Regions from separate parts of the Streptomyces lothianensis genome, predicted to be linked through region 3. Evidence: riboswitches for the same ligand, from Rfam matches in the RefSeq annotation. Region 3 holds a riboswitch; each other region holds the start of a gene.
The links. Region 3 has a riboswitch for cobalamin ahead of ACLF6P_RS08230 (ABC transporter substrate-binding protein). Riboswitches for the same ligand answer to the same signal wherever they lie in the genome.
Positions count from the first base shown of each region.

Region 1: linked by a shared signal. The riboswitch ahead of ACLF6P_RS07970 ((2Fe-2S) ferredoxin domain-containing protein) and the one ahead of ACLF6P_RS08230 (ABC transporter substrate-binding protein) in region 3 are both predicted to bind cobalamin.
Region 2: linked by a shared signal. The riboswitch ahead of ACLF6P_RS20270 (CbtB domain-containing protein) and the one ahead of ACLF6P_RS08230 (ABC transporter substrate-binding protein) in region 3 are both predicted to bind cobalamin.
Region 4: linked by a shared signal. The riboswitch ahead of ACLF6P_RS24025 (FecCD family ABC transporter permease) and the one ahead of ACLF6P_RS08230 (ABC transporter substrate-binding protein) in region 3 are both predicted to bind cobalamin.

Region 1 is NZ_JBLMKT010000027.1:235,075-240,194, reverse strand. It holds gene ACLF6P_RS07975 (TIR domain-containing protein) at 27-1,889, shown strand; cobalamin riboswitch at 2,043-2,231, shown strand; gene ACLF6P_RS07970 ((2Fe-2S) ferredoxin domain-containing protein) at 2,273-2,704, shown strand; gene ACLF6P_RS07965 (hypothetical protein) at 2,804-3,169, shown strand; gene ACLF6P_RS07960 (hypothetical protein) at 3,115-3,927, opposite strand; gene ACLF6P_RS07955 (VWA domain-containing protein) at 3,927-5,120, opposite strand, start outside.
Region 2 is NZ_JBLMKT010000058.1:4,954-10,073, reverse strand. It holds gene ACLF6P_RS20295 (alkaline phosphatase family protein) at 1-153, shown strand, start outside; gene ACLF6P_RS20290 (HAD-IIA family hydrolase) at 243-1,022, opposite strand; gene ACLF6P_RS20285 (hypothetical protein) at 1,244-1,777, shown strand; gene ACLF6P_RS20280 (class F sortase) at 1,782-2,462, shown strand; gene ACLF6P_RS20275 (CbtA family protein) at 2,606-3,394, opposite strand; gene ACLF6P_RS20270 (CbtB domain-containing protein) at 3,412-3,630, opposite strand; cobalamin riboswitch at 3,665-3,818, opposite strand; gene ACLF6P_RS20265 (glycoside hydrolase family 6 protein) at 4,343-5,120, shown strand, end outside.
Region 3 is NZ_JBLMKT010000028.1:43,037-48,156, forward strand. It holds gene ACLF6P_RS08220 (isochorismate synthase) at 1-55, opposite strand, end outside; gene ACLF6P_RS08225 (2,3-dihydro-2,3-dihydroxybenzoate dehydrogenase) at 71-853, opposite strand; cobalamin riboswitch at 1,700-1,887, shown strand; gene ACLF6P_RS08230 (ABC transporter substrate-binding protein) at 2,120-3,034, shown strand; gene ACLF6P_RS08235 (hypothetical protein) at 3,072-3,356, shown strand; gene ACLF6P_RS08240 (FecCD family ABC transporter permease) at 3,353-4,456, shown strand; gene ACLF6P_RS08245 (ABC transporter ATP-binding protein) at 4,453-5,120, shown strand, end outside.
Region 4 is NZ_JBLMKT010000069.1:14,873-19,992, forward strand. It holds gene ACLF6P_RS24015 (discoidin domain-containing protein) at 1-1,322, shown strand, start outside; gene ACLF6P_RS24020 (polysaccharide deacetylase family protein) at 1,408-2,097, shown strand; cobalamin riboswitch at 2,268-2,388, shown strand; gene ACLF6P_RS24025 (FecCD family ABC transporter permease) at 2,490-3,593, shown strand; gene ACLF6P_RS24030 (ABC transporter ATP-binding protein) at 3,593-4,366, shown strand; gene ACLF6P_RS24035 (ABC transporter substrate-binding protein) at 4,448-5,120, shown strand, end outside.

The DNA.
Region 1 (5,120 bases), on a different contig from region 3:
GGATCCCCACAGTAGGGTAGGGCACCGTGTGGGACGTCTTCCTCAGTTACAGCCGCAGAGACGCCGAGCGGGTGCGATCGCTGCACGAGGCGCTCACCGACGCGGGCCTCAAGGTGTTCACCGACGAGTCCGCTGTCGCGGGTTTCGCCGGCATCAGTGACACGATCCGGCGTGCACTCGCCGCCTCACGTGTCCTGCTCGCGTACTACTCCACCAGCTATCCGCAACGTCCCGCCTGCCAGTGGGAGTTGACTGCCGCCTTCCTCGCCGGCCTCGGCGAGGGCGACCCGCGCCGGCGCGTCCTGGTGGTGAACCCCGAGGCGGCCACCGGCCACATCCACCCGGTCGAACTCCGCGACACCCGCCATGGCCGCCCGGAAGAGCTCGCCTCCGAGGTCATCGCGCATCTGCGGCACGTGCCCGATCCGATGCCCCTGGAAGATGCGCCACCCCGGGTCCATGGCGCCATGCCGCTGCCTGCGGGGGAGTTCGCCGGGCGGCTGCCCGAACTCTGGCGGCTGCACAGTGCTCTGCATGCCCAGGACGCACCCCTGGTCACCGGCCGTGCGACCGCCCTCGCCGTTCAGCTGCGCGGCATGCCGGGCATCGGCAAGACCCGGCTCGCCCAGGAGTACGCGCAGCGCTTCGGTGCCGCGTTCCCGGGCGGTGTGTACTGGGCCGGGGCCGACGCGCCGCGTCCGCCGGACGGCGGCCTCGGCCCCTGCCTCTACGTCGTGGACGACGTGCCGTGCGCACTCCTGCCCCGCACCGTCGCCGGCCTCATCGCCCCGCATCCGGCCGTGCGCACCCTGCTCATCACCCGCAGCCGCTCGTACGAAGGACTCGGCGAGCACCTCGACCTCGAACCTCTGGAGGCCGAAGCCGCGGCCGTGCTCGTCGGGGATGCCGAACTGGCCCGGAGTGTCGACGGGCACCCCGGGGCGCTCGACCTGCTCGGACGCGCCGTTCGCACCGGGCAGGATCCCTCCCTGCTCCTGGCGAGGCTGTACGAACCGGGCCGCTCGCTCCTCGACGAGCTGGCCGGCGGCGCGATCACCGCCGACCATGTCCGCGAAGCACCGCCCGCCCCGGCGGAGATCCGCGATGTTCTGCGCTGCGCGAGTGCGCGCTACCCGCTGCCGGTCACCGAGGCCGACGTGGCTGCCGTGTTCATCGTCGCCGACCGGCTGCAGCCGGCCGTGGCACGGCGTCGCGCCGCGGCCGGCCTGGCCGAGCTGAGCGCCCGCGGCCTGCTTCGGCCCACCCCGGACGGCTACCGGCTGCACTGCGTCACCGATCACGCGTGGCGCCATCACGAGACGGACCCGGCCCGCGCGGAGAGGCTACGGCGTGCGGTCCTCTCCAGCCTGGGTGACGCCGGCACTACCCTGGTCGTGCCGGGAGTTGTCCCGGTCCCGGGAGCCCGCAGGGAGGTCGCGCCCATGACCGTGAGCGAAGCGGAGCGGATGGCCGCCTTCGACCTGCAGATCGAGCTGGTCAGCCGGGTCGGCGTACAGCAACTGCCCGTCGGGAGCGGCAGTCTGCGCGAGGCGCTGAGCTCCTTGCACAGCCTCTTCCCCTTCACCCGCGGCACCCTGCAGCGCTACAGCATCGGCCTCCGTCTCCCCGCGCCAGGCTCGGTGCCGGCGCTCGCCGACCGGCTGCTGAACGAGATCCTGAGGCCGTTCCTCAGCGAGTGGCACCCGCGCCTTCTCGCCTGGGAAGCGCGACGCGCACCGTCGACCGGCCCCGTCGACCATGAACGTGCCTGGGACCAGGCGCCCGCCTTGCGATCCGCCCTCGACGAGCTGCAGCGCCCCCTCCAGGACCTCACGAGCGAGCTCGCCGCCATCTCGGGCGGCGAGTTCGGGCTGCCGGCCGCGGGCTGAGCCCCGCGCCCGGGCGGGGAATCGACGGAGCGAACCGGCCCGACTGCTGCCGTCCGGGCCCGCCAACCGGGCGTGCGCGGCTCATCCGGCAGGAATGTCACCTGCGGGGCGCCCCTGCGCGGATGCGCGGCGAAAGGGCGTACCGGGCCGGGCCGTTCGGGGATGGGATGATGGCCCCTGACAGGGCGACGGCGGAACGAGGAAGCCGGTGGGATTCCGGCGCGGTCCCGCCACTGTGATCGGCGAGCGCGTCCCGACAGGCCACTGCCCGGCAGCGGGTGGGAAGGCCGGGACGGGCATCGACCCGTAAGCCAGGAGACTCACGCGGTCGCCTCCTCCACGGACACCGGGGCGGATCTCCCCGGAGAGAGGGACGGCGCCGCATGCCCGCAACGCCTGCCGGACGGACAACCGACGACACGAGGACCGGAGGGGCCGCCGACGGCCCGGTGCCGTGCCCCAGCGGCCCGGTACCCTGCCGCGTCGTCATATGCCGCGACTGCTGCTGCGGCAGCCCCAAGGTGACCGGAGTCGACCACGCCGCCCAGACCGCGCGGCTGCGCGCCGCGGTGCCGGTGCGCGTCTCCGACTGCCTTGACGTCTGCGACCAGGCCAACGTCATCGTCGTACAGCCCTCCGCCGAGGGCCGGGCGGCCGGAGCACGCCCCGTCTGGCTGGGGCTGGTCAACGACCCCGAAGCGACCGAGGACATTGTTGCCTGGGCACGCGCCGGTGGACCGGGTGTCGCGCCCCGGCCGGAGATTCTCGACCTGTACGCCTTCACCCCGCCGCGGCAACGGCGCCCGGCCCCCTGACCGTACGGACCGTGAGCCGGGGACCGGAGACCGGAGACCGGAGACCGGAGACCGGAGACGGGAGGCCGGAGACGGGAGACCGGAGAGAGGACTGGAAGCGTGTACCAAGCCCGTGCCTCGGCCGCGTCCGTTGCCGCCGCCCTGCAGGATGTGGCCGCCCTCGGCGGGTCCTTCGTGCTGCGGGTCGGCGGATCGGACGACGGCTGGCATCCCGTCGCCCGCTCCTACGCGGCGGGCTTCACCGACCTCGCCGCAGCGGTGGCGGTCCGCCACCGCACCCGGGAGCCGCGCGTCGACGTCTCCATCGCCCAGCTTGGCCACGCCGGAGGGACGCCGTCGCGGCCGGGCGACGGTGTCCCTCCGGCGTGGGCGGGGCCACGTGTGGGTTCGGGCGGGGCTGCCGCGCCTGTTCAGGCCTGCGGCGGCACCCGTCCCGGGCGCCCCGGGCCGCGCGTCAGCGCGTAACCGGCGACGCCCGCCAGTGCGGCGAGCAGGCCGCCCGCCGCGGTCCACACCCAGCGGTCGGACCACCAGCCTGATGACCAGCCGTCGTCTGGTTCGAGGCCGAAGAGCACCGCGGGGGACTCCTCGCCGTCCCCGTCCTCGCCCTCGCCGCCCGCGGCGATGCCCGGCACCAGGGGTTCGGCCAGTGAGCCGTCCACCGCCGCCGAGCCGCCGATGTCCTTGGAGTCGACCCGGATCTCGGCGTCGACGGGCAGGCCCCGGTCGCCCGTCGGCAGGCCGACGGCCGTGAGCCGGACGTAGTACGTGCCCGGCAGCGGGTCGTTGGCCCACGGCTGAGCCCAGCCGCGGACCGTGCGCAGGACGCAGGTCAGCTCCGCGGCAGGTGCACCCGCCGCTGCGGTGCGGGTCTGGGCGCCGTACTGGCAGGCCTGGCGGCGGCGCAGGCCGTCGTACACGTCGATCCGCCAGGTCTCGGCGGCGTGCGTCGCGGGCAGTTTCACCGTGGCCTTCACGGTGGGGCGCTGCCCGGTGTCCGCGGCGAACGACCAGTACAGGTAGTCACCGGCCGAGGCGTTGGCGGTGGCGGTCTGCCCCTGCTCGATCTCGGTGGCCGTACGGAACGAGGTGCCCGCCGAGGTCGGCGCATCGGACTCCGACGACGAACCGGCGGAGGGGGAGGGCGAATCGGCCGCCGCGGGGGCGGCGGCGAGCCCGAGGGTCAGCAGCAGGGCGGCGCTCAGCGCGCGAGTGATACGCATCAGTTGGTCCTCCAGACCGCGACCCGCCAGCGCGAGAGCCAGCCCCAGATGACACCGGTGAGGAAACCGGCCAGGACGAGTACGCCGAGCAGCCACCAGCCGCGCCCGAGGCCGAAGGAGGCCACGTCGGCGGGGCGGTCGGTGCCGTCGACGACATCGACGGTCAGTTCGAGGGGCAGGCCGGGCGTGGTCTTCACGCCCGAGGCCGCCGAGAAGGAGTGGGTGACCTGGAGGCAGACGGTCTCGGCGGCCGGCTTGTCGCCGTCGCCGTCCTCCTGTTCGGCCTTCGGGTACCGCAGGCCGGTGGAGATCACGTCCGTACGGCCGTGGTCCGCCGCCTCACCGCGCACGATCTCCCGGCCGTGCACCGTCACCGCCCGCAGCAGGGCCCCGTAGGTGGGGTCCACGGAGCGGTCGGCGGCGACGCTCACCGAGGCCCGCAGTTCCTGGCCCGGCAGGACGTCCACGCGGTACCAGCGCTGCTGTCCGAACTCCGCACGGTCGGTGTACAGGCCGGACTCCAGGGTCGGGGCCTTCGCGCAGCTGCCCGCGCCATCGGTGGCCACGGGCGTCACCACCGGGTCGGCGGCCCGGTCGACCAACTGGTTGACGCGGTCGGTCAGTTCGTCGGCGTGCTCGACGGAGGCGTATGTGCCGCCGGTCGCCTCGGCGATACAGCTGAGCTGCTGCCGCATCTTCGCGTTGGGCACCAGGCCGAGGGTGTCGATGGTCAGGCCGATGCCCTTGGCGGCGATCTCGCGGGCGACCTCGCACGGGTCGAGCGGGGCGCAGGTGTCCTCGCCGTCGCTGATCAGCACGATCCGCTTGGAACCGGTGCCGCCGTCGAGGTCGTCGGCCGCCTTCAGGAGGGCCGGGCCGATGGGCGTCCAGCCGGTGGGCACCAGGGTTGCCACCGCCGTCTTGGCCTCGGTGCGGTCCAGCGGGCCGACCGGGTAGAGCTGGGCGGTGTCCTTGCAGCCCTGTTTGCGGTCGTCGCCCGGGTAGTCGGCGCCGAGGGTGCGGATGCCCAGTTCCACCCCCTCGGGTGTCGCGTCGAGCACTTCGTTGAACGCCTGCTTCGCCGCGGCCATCCGGGAGCCGCCGTCGATGTCCCGCTCCCGCATCGAGCCGCTGACGTCGAGCAGGAGATTCACCTTCGGGGTGTCCTCGCCGGTGGGTTCACCGGCCACCGC
Region 2 (5,120 bases), on a different contig from region 3:
CAGCTCGTGAAGAGCTTCACCGCCGACACCGTGGCCCAGTGGCAGAACATCAGGCTTGACGTGCCCTCGGGCGCGAGTGACGTCCGGGTGAGCTTCCGCTATGCGGGCACGAACAACTGGTACTGGACCGTCGACAACGTGTGGATCGCCTGAAGCGATGACCGCGAACGGGTCCGAGCAACCCGGACCCGTTCGCCCCGGACCCGTTCGCCTCGGACCCGTTCGCCTCGGACCCGTTGGCCTCAGACCCGGTCGACCAGATCGGCGATCGAGTCCACGACCTCCGTCGGCCGGAACGGGTACTGCCTGAGGTCGTCCTTGCCGGTCAGACCCGTCAGTACGAGGAACGTGTCCATGCCGGCCTCGAGACCCGCCAGGATGTCGGTGTCCATCCGGTCGCCGATCATCGCCGAGGTCTCGGAGTGCGCGCCGATGACATTCAGACCGGTCCGCATCATCAGCGGGTTCGGCTTGCCGACGAAGTACGGCTCCTTGCCCGTGGCCTTGGTGATCAGCGCGGCGACCGAGCCGGTGGCCGGGAGCGGGCCCGCGGCCGAGGGGCCGGTGTTGTCCGGGTTGGTGCAGATGAAACGGGCGCCGTCGTTGATCAGCCGGATCGCCTTGGTCAGGGCCTCGAAGGAGTAGGTCCTGGTCTCGCCGAGGATGACGAAGTCGGGCTCGGCGTCGGTGAGGACGTACCCGGTGTCGTGCAGGGCCGTCGTCAGACCCGCCTCGCCGATGACGTACGCCGTGCCGCAGGGTGCCTGGCTGTCCAGGAACTTCGCGGTGGCGAGCGCGGAGGTCCAGATGTTCTCGACCGGCACCTCGAGCCCGATCCGGTTCAGCCGCGCGTGCAGATCACGCGCGGTGTAGATCGAGTTGTTGGTGAGGACGAGGAAGGGCTTGCCCGAATCGCGCAGTTTCCTGATGAACGCATCGGCTCCGGGAACCGGAATGCCCTCGTGCATCAGCACACCGTCCATGTCGGTGAGCCACGATTCGATGGTCCTGCGCTCTGCCATGGGTTCGTGCTCCAACCGAGGAATTCGCGGCGCGGACAAGGCCTGGCCGCTTGACGCTGTGAGGGGCCTTTCGCGCACACATCCTATTCGCGGGGCCGGGATCGCGGCCGGGGTGACCACATGGCGGTCGTACGGCGGAGCAGCGGCCGGGTCACCCGAACGGCCCACACCCGCATGCAGGCGGAAATCCCGGGCGCCACGCTCGGTGCAGGAGGTCCACCATGCCCTCAGCCCGGCTCCGGCTCACGTTCTGCACCACGCTCGCCGCCCTCTGCCTCGCCACACCCGCCGCCCTCGCCGCCGACGGCACCGTCAAGGTCAGTCCGGCCGATGCCACCCCGGGTGCGCAGGTCGAGCTGAGTGTCACAGGGTGCGACGGCACCACCGGGGCCGCCAAGTCGCCGGTGTTCGTCGCCGACGGATCGCTCACCGGGCGCGACGGCGAGGGGTATGCGCTCAGCGGCGAGGCAATGATCAAATCGGATGCGCAGCCGGGTTCGTACGACCTGGCCGTCACATGTGACGGCCAGGACGGCAAGGTCAAGGGCAGCGTCACCGTCGTCGCCCAGGCACCGCCGAGCCCCACCGCCCCGGTCCGCGCGGGTGGCGGCGGTACGGCACAGCTCGCCGTCGAGGGGGCCGCGGCGGGCAGCGGGCCGGGCTGGCGGCATGCGCTGATCGGCCTGCTCCTGACGGCTGCCGCGGGACTCGCGGTCGCGGGGCGCCTGGTGCGCAGGCGACGGGGCGGCGCATAGCGCCATGGGGCGCGAGAGTTCCGCCGGGGGCGAGGGTATTGCAGGGCGCGGGCGCGGACGGCTGTTCACCGGGATCGCCTGGGCCGTGCTGCTCGTGGGGCTGTGGCTGTGGGGCCGCGAACTCACCGACGTCGCCGACGGCCCGCCCGGGGGACGGGATTCCGCGGGCCGCCCGCTCGCGGGCGTCCGGCTGCCGCCCGCGATCAAGCCGCTGGACGCCGCCGCGCGTCCCCAGCGGGTGGACATCCCCGCCATAGGGGTGCAGGCCCCGGTGATCCGGCGCGGGCTCGACGGTGAGGGCGCGATCGCACCGCCGCCGTACGAGCAGGCCGGTGTCGTCGGCTGGTACGGGGACGGGGTGCAGCCCGGCGCGAAGGGCACGGCGTTGTTTGTCGGGCATGTCGACACCGCGAGCCGGCCCGCCGTCTTCTACAACCTCAGCACGCTCGCGCCGGGCGAGAAGATCACGGTGGCGCGCTCGGACGGCATGCTCGCCGAGTTCACGGTCGAGGAGGTCGCCGTGTACGACCGCTCCGGCTTCGACGCGGACAAGGCGTACGGGGCACGGGACGACGAGCGCGCGGAGCTGCGGCTCATCACCTGCGGCGGGACGTTCGACCGCAGGGACAAGACGTACTCGGCGAACGTGGTCGTCTCGGCCTTTCTGACCGGCAAGGGTCCCTGAGGGCGGCCCCGGTTCCGCCCGACGACGCGTGGAAACCGGCACGCGAAAGGGGCCCTGTCCGCGAGGAACAGGGCCCCTTCCACACGTACCGACGTACCGACGTACCGGCGTACCGGGCGTACGGACATGCGGCTGTACGGCGATCAGCTCGCCGCGACCGCTCCCGAAGGCGCCGTTGCGGGGGCGTGGCGGCCGAGCGCACGCAGGCCGAGTGCGCCGAAGACCACCCCGAAGACCGCCCAGAGCAGGGCGTGCGAGGCGAGCGAGAGGACCCGGAAGTCCCACAGGAGTGTGGCCGACACCGGGACCTCGTCCGGATTGCCGGGCAGCGCGAACAGGACCGCGAGGATCGCGATCGCCGTGCCCGCCGCCGCGACCTGCCGTACCGGCAGACTGCGGTGCGCCAGGCGTACGTACACCTGCCAGACGAGCAGCATGCCGAGCACACCGATGGTGACGGCGGCCAGCCACAGGCCCTGGCGGTCGGTGACCGTGCCCGAGTCGCCGACGCCGGGCGGGTTGGCCGGGTAGCGCAGTGCCGGGAGCAGCGAGACCGCGAGGAAGGCGCCGCCCGCGAGCAGCAGGGCGCGCGGCCAGGGTGCGGCGTCCGGGCTGCGGCGGTGGATGAGGGCGTAGGCGATGGCACAGAGGACGCCGAGCGCCAGGCCGAGGACCAGCGAGGTGACCACGAGGCCGAAGTGCTGGGTGCCGCGGGTGAACAGTTCCTCGTGGTGCTGCACGGCGGCGGCGCCCGCCTCGGCGTGACTGTGGGCCCCCGCCTCGGCGTGCTCGTCGGTGCGGGCTTCCTCAAGCCGTATCGCGCGGTCCATCAGGGGCTCGGCGAGCAGCAGGGAGAAGAGGCCGGCGGCAAGACCGGCTGCTCCTCCTGCCGTCAGACCGCGTCCGAGCAGGGGGAGTACAGGAGTCGACATGGTGGTGCGCGCCCCGATCAGTGGCAGGGGGCGCCGAAGAGGTGCCGTCCGTCGTGGGCGAACTCGTGCAGGTAGTCGCCGGTGGCGGCGATCAGCGTGCCGTTGTCGAAGAACACCGCGTACAGGGCGATGATCGCCACGATCGCGGCGGCGGAGGCGATCATCCAGTCACGGGTGCTGGTGGTCGCGTCCTGGGCGGTTGTCGTGCTCGGGTGCTGTGCCGAGTGCAGGGACATCCGGGTGGGTCTCCTTCCGGGGTTTCCACGCCCCTTGGCAGGAGGACGACGGGTCAGTTCCTGACTCCCGCGTACAGGTGCTCGGCGCTGAGCTCGTACGTGGTCACAGTGGCGGGACCGTCCCGGGTTCGCACCGGGTTCCTGGCAACCGTCGCCTCGATGTATGGACTTGTCGTCCGGAGAGTCCCAACTCGGGGGCGGTGCTGTCAACAGTGCCTCTGCACTCACCCTTGCCGGTGGCGTCCGACCCGGCCCCCGTGGCACCCAGCTCCCGTGGCACCCGGCCCCCGTACCACCCAGCTCCCGTGGCACCCAGCTCCCGTGGCACCCGGCCCTCGTGGACCTGCCCCTGTGGACCTGCCCCTGTGGACCTGCCCCTGTGGCACCTGGCCCGGCCGGTGGCCCGCTCCCCCCGGAGCCTCCGGCCGGGCCGGTCCTCGACCGTGCGCGCTCGGGCTGCGGGAGAAACCCGGCGCCGGCACGGGAGGTCGACAGGGCCTGTCCGGGGACGGGTCCTGGGCCAGTCGGTGCGGGGCTGGGGCCGGTGTCACTCACTGTAGAGCGGATGGCCCACCTCGCCCAGAGTCGGTTTGTGGCCAGACTGACCGGAATGCAGGGCACCCGGTCCGGTGAGCGGGCTCCGGGCGCCTTCGTCGGCTTCTCGCACCTGTGTCAGGATTGCGTTTCCGACCGTGCACCCAAGGGGGAGTGGATGTACAGCAGTTCCGCGGCCGTCCGGGGGGCGGTGAAGACGGGTGCGGCACTCGTGGGGGCGATGCTGCTCCTGACCGGCTGCTCGGACAGCGAGGAACCCGGCAGGCCCGAGGCCGGCGCCACCCAGCAGCCCAAGGCCAAGGACCCGTACTGGGTCAACCCCGGCTCCAACGCGGCCGAGCAGCTCCGTACGTACGAGAGCGACGGCAAGGACGCGGACGCCGCACTGATAAAGAAGATCGCCGAGCAGCCGACCGGCGAGTGGATCGTCCCGGAGCAGGCCGAGGAGCAGGCACGCGACTTCACCGAGGCCGCCGAGGCCGCGGACCGCGAGGCGGTCCTGGTGCTCTACAACATCCCGCACCGCGACTGCGGCCAGTTCTCCAAGGGCGGCGCGTCCGACGGCGATGCCTACCGCGCCTTCATCGACGAGGTCGCCGAAGGCATCGGGGACCGCCAGGCCACGGTCATCCTGGAGCCGGACGCCGTGCTCCACCTGGTGGACGGCTGCACCCCGCAGGAGTTCCACGAGGAGCGCTACGCCCTGCTCAGCGGCGCCATCGACACGCTGCACACGCTGAAGAACACCAAGGTCTACCTCGACGGCGGCAACCCGGGCGCGGGCAGCCCGGACTCCTTCTGGGACCCGCTGAAGCGGGCCGGCATCGACAAGGCCGACGGCTTCGCGGTGAACGTGTCGAACTTCTACCCGACCGAGGAGTCCATCGCCTACGGCAAGGAGCTCTCGGAGAAGGTCGGCAACAAGCCCTTCGTCA
Region 3 (5,120 bases):
GCAGGTCGGACGCCCGGTGCACCGGGCTCGGGCGCACCAGCGCGGGTATGGACACGTCGGCATTCCTCTCTCAGGCGCGCAGGGTCGCGCCGCCGTCGACGAACAGGTTCTGCATGGTGATGTGCCGCGCCCGGTCGGAGACCAGGAACAGCACGGCGTCGGCGATGTCCGCCGGGTCGGCAATGCGGCCGAGTGGTATACCCGTCCGGAACTGCTGCGGAGTGCCCGCGATCACCCGCGCGAGGTCGTCCTCGCCGGTCCACAGCTGGCGCTGCATCGGGGTGTCGGTCGAGCCGGGCGAGACCACGTTGCACCGGATGCCGTGGCGGGCGAGCTCCAAGCCGAGGCAGCGGGTGAGCATGACGCTCGCGGCCTTGGAGGCGGCGTACGCGCCCATGCCGGTGCGCGGTATGCCCGCCGCGTTGGAGGCGACAGTGACCAGGGCCCCCCTGCCACGGGGCACCATCCGGCGGGCCAGTTCACGCAGGATGAGGAAGACGCCCGTGGTGTTGACGGCGAGGGTGTCCGCCCAGTCCTTCTCGGTGGTCTCGCACAGCGGCCCGGGCCGCAGGATGCCGGCCACCGACACACCGGTGTCGATCGGACCGATGTCCTTCTCGGCCGCGGCGACCACAGCGGCGACCGCGGCGGGGTCCGACACGTCGGCGGTGAAGGGGACGACCCGTCCGTCCGAGCGCTGCGCGAGTTCGGCCAGGCCGTCCGCGTCGACGTCGACGGCGGCGACGACGGCGCCCTCGCGGACCAGCCCGTCGACCACGGCGGCACCGATTCCCCGGGCCGCCCCGGTGACCAGCGCGACCGGGCATACGTTCTCCCCGCTTCCGGCAAACACGCGCAGACCCCCACTCACTGAAGTTAGGTGTGCCTAACAAAGGCAAGGCTAACCTAACTCAACGTCATCGCGAGGGCAAACAGGAGCGACGCCGACGCGGCCACTACCTGACAGCACGTCACATCGCTTCCGTCCAGCGGCAGTCCGACGGTCCGGCGCGGTGAGAGAGGAACGACCACCGCGGCACGCACCGGATGCGCCGCGCCGGTCCCGTAGAAGACGGACGGGCCGGCACGACGAGACCTGCCGCCGCGCCCGAAAGGCCGGCTCCGGCTCCGCGACGTCGGGCGCGTGCCGCGCCGGCCTGTGGAGCCACGGGTCCTCCGACGCGGCGGCGTCGACGACCGGGCCGGGCCGGAGCAGCGGGCCACCAGCCTCTCGCCCGACGCCGGAGGGCTCTACGACGGCCACGTTGTCGAGGCAGTCGGGCACCCGCACCGGGCCTCAGCGCGCGGCCCGACGGCCTGGTCTCCCGTGCATCGAAGTCCGGTCGTTCGTCGTGGCCTCGGACCGCCGTCGCCCGGTTGCCGATCGCCCTGCCTGTCCTTGACGAACCGACCAACGAACCGACCAACGAACCGACCAACCACCTGGACATTCGCCACCAGTTGGAGGCCCCAGGCACCTTGCGGCAGCTGCCGGCGACGGCCCTGGCGGCCCTGCACGACCCGAACCTTGCCGCCTACTACCGCGACTGTCTCTTCGCGCTGCGCCCACGGGCGCGCACCAGGTGGCCTTCCTTCCCGGCGAGCCTCAGCCGACCGCACCGAGCAAGGCGGAGCACTCTTCGCCATGACGGCTGCGCCTGTGGCTGTGGTTGATCGCACAGAGGCGGGTCTGGCGGGCCCTGGCCGGTTCTGCGATGCTTCCGTCCGACAAGCGACGGCGGAACGAGGAAGCCGGTGAGATTCCGGCACGGTACCGCCACTGTGTAGGGGGAGCGACTCCACCCATGGCCACCGCCCCATCCGGGGTGGGAAGGCCGGAGAAGCTGTGATCCCAAGTCAGGAGACTCACGCCGTCGCACCTCGATGTACGGGGCGGATTTCCCCAGGAGAGGCGGTGGCACTCGTGTGCCTGCGTATGTGCGGTGGCAGCCTCGTGCTGCCCGTGGCTCTGCGGAGCAGACCTGCCCGGCTTGACGCATGGGCCCGTTCCTTCCGGTTCTGACGGCCCCTCGCTCGGCGGACTTCCCCGCCCTGTACGCCGCACCACGCGCCCCGCCATGCCGGTGCGCGCTGCCCACGCACGCCACCAGGAGTCATCTTGTCCGTACGGTCCCTCATGCCGGGCCGCCGTCAGGCGGCCGCCGCAGCCTTTCTGACCGCAGCCCTCACACTCACCGCGTGCGGCGGCAACTCCGGCCCACCCACCGACGCCACGACGGAGGTCGCCGGGAAGGGCTGCATCAAGGACTTCGACCCGGCCAAGGACTACTTCCCGGTCAAGTCGACGGTGAAGCACGCCAAGAACTTCTCCCTCCGGTACGAGAAGAGCTACCAGGTCCTCACCGTCAAGGAGCCCTTCCCCAAGGGCAAGCCCGAGTCCTACGTGCTGGTCAAGTGCGGTGCGCCGAAGCCGAAGCTGACCGGTGAGCTGGCGTCTGCGCAACAGGTCTCCGTTCCCGTCAGGAGTCTGTACTCGGCCTCCACCACCCATCTTCCGCTGCTGACCGAGACCGGCACCCTGGACGTGCTGACCGGAGTCGCGAGCGCCAGGGCCATCTCCTCCGCCGAGGTGATCGAGCGGGTGAAGGCAGGCAGGATCACCGAGTACGCCAAGGACCGCACCCTCAACGCCGAGACCGTCATCGGCGCCAAGCCTGACGTCCTGATGACCCAGGGCACCGACGACCCGCAGTACCCCAAGCTGCGCCAGGCGGGCATCACCGTCGTCGCCAACGCCGAGTGGCTGGAGCCCAGTCCGCTCGGCCGGGCCGAGTGGGTCAAGGCGATGGCCGCGCTCACCGGGGCGGAGCAGCGCGCCGGCGAGGTGTTCGCCACCATCGAGGGCGACTACCGGAAGGTCGCCGAGAAGGGCGCGCAAGCGGTCAAGGCGGCCAAGCCCGTGGAGGTCCTGCCCGGCACGATGTACCAGGGCACCTGGTACATGCCCGCCGGCAGCAGCTACGCCGCCCAACTGATCAAGGACGCGGGGGGGCACCTACCCATGGGCCGGTGAGCCGGGCACCGGCAACCTCCAGCTGAACTTCGAGGCCGTGTACGCCAAGGGCGGCCAGACCCCGGTCTGGATCGCCGACCAGCAGTGGAAGTCCACCACCGACGTGGTGAAGGCCGACAGCCGGTACGGGCAGTTGAAGGCCGTATCCGACGGTGCGGTCTGGACGAACACCAAGGCGCTCGGCCCCGGCGGCGGCAACGACTACTTCGAGCGCGGTGTGCTGCGCCCTGACCTCGTCCTCGCCGACCTCTTCGCGCTGATGCACCCGGACCGGGCGAAGGACCACACGTTCACCTTCTACCGGCAGGTGCCCAGGGCGTGACGACGCACATGACCCCGACGTCGGTCGCCGTCCCGGACGCCCCGCACGCCGCGCGGCCGGGACGGCGGCGCCTCGCCGTCGTCCTCGCTCTCGCGGTGGGCAGCTTCGTGCTGTTCGTGCTCACCATCGCCACCGGCTCCCATCCGGTGCCGGTGGCGGACGTGGTGCGGATCCTGTTCGGCGCCACCGTCGACGACCCGCGCTGGACCGTGATCGTCGAAGAGGTCAGGCTGCCGCGCGCGCTGACCGCCACCGCAGTCGGGGCCGCCCTCGCGGTGGCGGGCGTGCAGATGCAGACGCTGTTCCGTAACGCGCTGGCCGACCCGTTCTCCCTCGGGCTGAGCTCTGGCGCCAGCATCGGCGTCGCCGCCGTCGTGGTGGGCACCGGCGGCGTCGCCGGCAGCTTCACCGGAAACCTGGCCGGCCTGGGCCGCGTCGGCGTCGTCATCGCCGCTTCGCTCGGCGCCGCCGCCGTGCTGGCCCTCGTCCTGCTCCTCTCCAGGTGGGTGAAGTCGGCCGTCACCCTCCTCGTCATCGGCGTCATGATCGGCTCGGCGGCCACCGCGGTGGTCGGCGTGATGCTCGTCTACGCCCGGCCCGAGCGCGCCCAGCAGTTCGTCATGTGGGGCCTGGGCAGTTTCAGCGCCACGACCTGGCCCGACCTGCAGGTCATGCTGCCCGTGATCGGCGCGGGCTTGCTGGCGGCGCTGCTGACGGCGAAACGACTCAACGCCCTGCTGCTCGGCGAGGACTACGCCCGCACCATGGGCCTGAACGTACGGCGCAGCCGCAACCTCACACTGGTCGGCACCTCGCTGCTGGCGGGTGCGGCGACCGCGTTCTGCGGCCCCGTCGCGTTCCTCGGCCTGGCTGTCCCGCATCTGACGCGCGTGGCGCTGGGGACCTCGGACCACCGGGCGCTCGTCCCGGCGTCGATGCTCGCCGGGGCGTTCCTCGCGCTGGCGTGCGCCCTGCTGAGCCAGCCGCCCGGAACGGACTCCGTGCTGCCGCTGAGCGCCATCACCTCGCTGTTCGGCGCCCCCGTCGTCATCGCGATCCTGATCCGCAGCCGTCGTGGCGTACAAGGAGTGGCCTCGTGAGCGACACCATGACCGAACCCGCAACAGGCACGGCCGGCAGGCAGGACCGCGACCACGCCGGGGGTCTCGCCACCCAGGGGCTCGCCGTCGGCCACCGGACCCGGTCGCCGCGCAGGCGCCGAGCGAGCCGGCCCGTGCTGTCCGGGCTCGACCTGGAAGCGCGGGCCGGCGAACTGACCGTGCTCCTCGGGCCCAACGGCGCGGGCAAGTCCACGCTGCTGCGCACCTTGTGCGGACTCCTGCCACCACTCGACGGCCGGATCCGCCTCGGCGGGACGGACGTGGCGCACCAGTCACCGGCCGCTCTCGCCCGCCGTCTTGCGGTCGTCCTGACCGACCGGGTGGACGCCGGGCTGCTGTCCGTACGGGAACTTGCCGGGCTCGGCCGACACCCGCACACCGGATTCACCGGCCGCCTCACCGACGCGGACCACGCGGCCGTGGAGTGGTCGCTGAAGGCGGTGGGCGCGGGACATCTGGCGGACCGGCCGGTCGCGGAACTGTCCGACGGCGAACGTCAGCGCGTATTGACCGCCCGCGCCCTCGCCCAGGAGCCCGAGGTCGTCCTCCTCGATGAACCCACCGCCTTTCTCGACGTGCCCTCGCGCGTGGCGCTCACCGTTCTGTTGCGCGACCTCGCGCGGGACAAGGGCCTGACCGTCGT
Region 4 (5,120 bases), on a different contig from region 3:
GCACCGACCGCTTCGGCGGCAGCAACGGCTACACCCAGACCGCCCTGCTGGACCTGGAAACCGGCCAGGTCACCCAGCGCAGGATCGAGAACACCAAGCACGACATGTTCTGTCCCGGCACCGCCGTCCTGGAGGACGGCCGGATCCTGGTCACCGGCGGAAGCAACGCGGAACGCGCGAGTATCTACGACCCGGCGACCGACACGTGGACATCCACCACCGACATGAACATCCCCCGCGGCTATCAGGCCATGACACTCCTGTCGACCGGTGAGGCGTTCGTCCTCGGCGGTTCCTGGAACGGAGGGAACGGCGGGAAGGGCGGCGAGGTCTGGTCCCCGGCCGACGGCACATGGCGCACCCTGCCGGGCGTGCCCGTCACCACCACCATGACCGACGACCCCGCCGACGCCTACCGGGCCGACAACCACCAGTGGCTGTACGCCGCTTCCGGCGGGCGGGTCCTGCACCTGGGGCCCAGCAAGCAGATGAACTGGATCACCACCGGCGGCTCGGGCGGCATCAGCTCCGCGGGCAGCCGGGGCGACAGCGCGGACGCGATGAACGGCAACGCCGTCGCGTACGACATCGGCAAGCTGCTGACGCTGGGCGGTGCCACCGCGTACGAGAACGCGCCGGCCACGCGCCGCGCCTACACCGTCGATGCAAACGGCGCCGGCGCGCCGGCCGTCACGCGGACCGGTGACATGGACTACGCGCGGGCCTTCGCCAACAGCGTGGTGATGCCGGACGGCAAGATCGCCGTGTTCGGCGGCCAGGCGTTCCCCGTACCATTCAGCGACGCCACGTCCGCGATGACACCGGAGATCTGGGATCCGGCCACCGGCAGGTTCACGAGGATGGCGACCATGGCCGTGCCGCGGAACTACCACAGCGTCGCCAATCTGCTGCCCGACGGCCGTATATTCACCGGTGGCGGGGGTCTGTGCGGCGATTGCGCCACCAACCACCCGGACGGCTCGATCTTCACACCGCCATACCTGCTCAACGCGGACGGCACTCACAAGCCACGCCCCGCCATCACCGGAACGGTGCCCGCCGAAATGACGAACGGAGCGAAGGTCACGGTGACCACCCACAAGCCGGTGGCCTCGTTCGTCCTGGTCCGCAACAACGTCGCCACACACTCGACGAACAACGACCAGCGCCGCGTACCGCTCCACAGCAGCCAAACAGCCGCGAACACCTACGAGTTGAGCATTCCGTCCGATCCGGGGGTGGCCCTGCCCGGCAGCTACCTGCTGTTCGCCATGGACAGCGCGGGGGTACCGAGCATCGCACGCAGCGTCCTGATCGGATGATCACGTCCGGGCCCCGCGCAGCGAGCAACTTCTTTGCGGGGCAAGGTCATTGACACCGCGAATTGGTCTGGACCATCTTGTGTGCATGTCGAGAATCCGCACGGCGGCGCTCGCCGCCTTCGCCGCACTGTCGATCCCGCTGGCCGCTTCCGTCCCTGCGCACGCGGAGCCTTCGGACTCCTGGGCGGAGCCGGCGCCTGTGATCAGCCAAGTCGACACGGACGAGCCCGTCGCCTTCATCACCATCGACGACGGCTGGGGCCACGATCCGTCGGTCCAGCGGATGCTCCTGGACCGGCACGTCCCGGCGTCGCTGTTCATCAACCCGGTGAACTACTCCTGGGACCGGGACTACTTCCAGCAGCTACTCAACCACGGACCCTCCCGGATGGAGAACCACGCGGTCGACCACCTCGATCTCACCGAGCTGGATTTCGCGGCGCAGAAGGAGCAGATCTGCGGGGCCAGGGACGCGCAGCTCGCCGCGTTCGGCGACAGTCCGCGGCTGTTCCGGCCCCCCGCCGGCGCCTACAACGAGGACACCAGGATCGCCGCGGCGGAGTGCGGCGCCGCAGCAGTCGTCACCTGGACCCACGACCTCACCGACTGGCCCTGGATACCCGGCGAGCCCGAGATCCCGGAGCTGAACGCCGGGGACATCCTGCTCGTCCACCTCGGCCCCGACACCGCCGCGGCGGACCTGGAGCGGGTGCTGGACGCCGTCGACGCCGCCGGGCTGCGCCCCGCGCCACTGCGCGACCATCTCCCGGGCTGAGATCGGTGCGAGCCTCGGCAGCAGCAGCGGCTGCCGGGGCCGGACCCGGCCACGCCCAGGAAAGCCCGGGAAAGCCCGGGAAAGCCCGGGAAGCAGCCGGGCCGGAGAGCTCTGCCCTCTGGCCCGGCCATGCACAAGGGAGCGGCCGTGACGGCGGTGAGCAAGCACCCGCTAAGCTGCGAGCACCCCGTGGGGGAAGTCCGGTCGAAGTCCGGCGCTGACCCGCAACGGTAGGCGGAGCCCTCCCGAGGCTCCGTAAGCCCGATTACCCGCGGTGGTGAAGCTCCTGTCAATCGCCGTGGACTGCGAGAGGTGCTGCGCGGGGCGCCTTGCGCCCGGGGCCGCTTCTTCGAACAAGCAGGTGCACGGCCCGAGGCGAAAGCGATCCGCCTGTGGCCACGCTCCGTGATCCCCTGCCCGCCGCACCGCACGTGCCCGCCCGCAGCGGGCCCCCACCCCCTCCCCGCGTCTCGCTGCCCCTGCTCGTGACCGTGCTGTGCCTGGCGCTCCCGGTGTCCCTGGTCTGCGCGGCGGGCATCGGGGCGTCGGGGCTGGCCTGGAGCGAGGTACTGCGCTACCTGGGGGCGGGGCTGACCGGTGGGTCCATCGCCGCGGACGAAGTGCCCTCCTACACCATCGTGTGGGAACTGCGCCTCCCGCGTGCGGTGCTGGCCGCGGTGGTCGGCGCCGGTCTGGCGGCGGTGGGCGTGGCCGTGCAGGCCATGGTCCGCAACGCGCTCGCCGACCCGTTCGTCCTCGGCATCTCCTCCGGCGCGGCCGTCGGCGCCAACGCCGTTCTCATCTTCGGCGCGTTCGGTGCCCTCGGGATCTGGGCGCTGTCGGCGGCCGCGTTCCTGTCCGCTCTCGTGGCCATGTTCCTGGTGTACGCGATCGCCATGACCCCGCGCGGGCTGACGCCGCTCCGGCTCGTACTGACCGGCACGGCGATGTACTACGGCTTCTCGGCGGTGACCACGTTCATGGTGTTCGCCGCCGAGCACGGCGAGGCCGCCAGATCGGCGATGATGTGGCTGCTCGGCAGCCTGGGCGGGGCGAGCTGGTCCTCCGTACCGATCGCCGCCGGGGCCGTGCTCGCCGGGCTCGCCCACCTGAGCTGGTCGGCCCGGCGTCTGAACGCCCTGGCGATGGGCGACGAGACCGCAGCCGCCCTCGGGGTGGACCCCGGGCGGCTGCGCAAGGAGCTCTTCGTCACCGCCGCGGCCGTCACCGGGACGGTGGTCGCCGTCAGCGGGGCGATCGGCTTCGTGGGTCTGATGGTTCCGCACGCCGCCCGGATGCTGGTCGGAGCCGATCACCGCCGCCTGCTCGTCGTCGCCCCGCCGGCCGGCGCCCTGCTGCTGATCTGGGTGGACATCCTGTCGCGCGTGGTGCTGGCCCCCGCGGAACTGCCGCTGGGCGTACTGACGGCCGCGATCGGTGTGCCGTGCTTCGTGCTGCTCATGCGCCGCCGCGCCTACAACTTCGGGGGTGCCTGATGCGGGTCGACATCGAGGAACTGACCGTCGAGCTCTCCGGAGCGCGGCTGGTCGAGGACGTCAGCCTGCGAGCGGGGAGCGGCTCGTTCGTGGGGCTGGTCGGCCCCAACGGCAGCGGGAAATCCACCCTGTTGCGCTGCGTGTACCGGGCACTGCGTCCCACGGCCGGTACGGTCCGCCTCGACGGCGACGACCTGTCGGCGCTGGACGTCCGCGCGTCCGCGCGCCGGCTGGCCGCCCTGCCGCAGGAGTCCGCCCCGGAGTTCGACTTCACCGTGGCCGAGGTGGTGGCCATGGGGAGGCTGCCGCACCAGGGCCCGGTGGCCCGGACCACCGGGGAAGACCGCCGCACGTGTGCGGCCGCACTGGAGGGAGTGGGGGCGGGGCACCTGGCCGGCCGTGGTTTCCTCACGCTGTCCGGCGGCGAGAAGCAGCGGGTCCTCATCGCCCGGGCGCTCGCCCAGGAGCCACATGTCCTCGTGCTGGACGAGCCCACCAACCACCTCGACATCGCCCAGCAGCTGGAGACCCTGGCGCTGGTCCGGGCCAGCGGTCTGACCGTGCTCACCGCCTTGCATGACCTCAACCTCGCCGCGCGCCACTGCGACCTCCTGTACGTCATCGAAGCCGGGCGGATCGTCGCCTCCGGCGCACCGGACGACGTCCTCACGCCGGGGCTGCTCGCCGACGTCTTCGGTGTGCGGGCCCATCGCGTCGAACACCCCGACACCGGTGTGGTCCAGCTGCTCTTCGACCGCCTTCCCCTCCAGTGATCCGTCCCCCGGGGCCCAGCGATGCGCCCTCACGTCCGAGTGATACATCCGCACGTCCGTCCGCAAGGAGTCACCGCCGCCATGCCGAATCTCGCACGTCCCGCCGCCCTCGCACTGACCTTGGCCCTCGCGCTCACCGGCTGCGGTGCGCAGGTCATACCGGAGGACAAGAAGGCGGACGGCGCCGGAGCATCCGACAGCCACTACCCCGTCACCGTCGAGAACTGCGGTGAGAAGAAGACGTATGCGAAGGCCCCGCGGCGCGTGGTCACCAACGACGTCGGCATCACCGAGATCATGTTCGCCCTCGGCCTCGAGGACCACATGGCGGGATACGTCATGCCCGACAACAAGGGCGATCTGACGGCCGTGCCGTGGAAGGACGGCTACCGGAAGACGAAGTGGCTTTCCAAGAAGCAGATCAACAAGGAGCTGGTCCTCGACGCCCGCGCCGATCTGGTCTTCGCGGGCTGGAACTACGGTTTCAACGAGGGTGACGGCTTCACGCCCGAGGCGCTGCAACGCGTCGGCATCGACTCGTATCTGCTCACGGAGTCCTGCCGCAACGGGCGCGGCACGGCCCGCGGGGTGATGTCGCCCCTCGACGCGCTGTACACGGACCTGCGGAACCTGGGCAAGGTGTTCGACGTCGAGGACCGGGCCGAAGCCCTCATCACCTCGTTCCGCGAGGAGGTGGCCGCGGCGCGGGCAAAGGCCCCCTCGGGCGGCGACCGGCCGAGGGTGTTCCTCTATG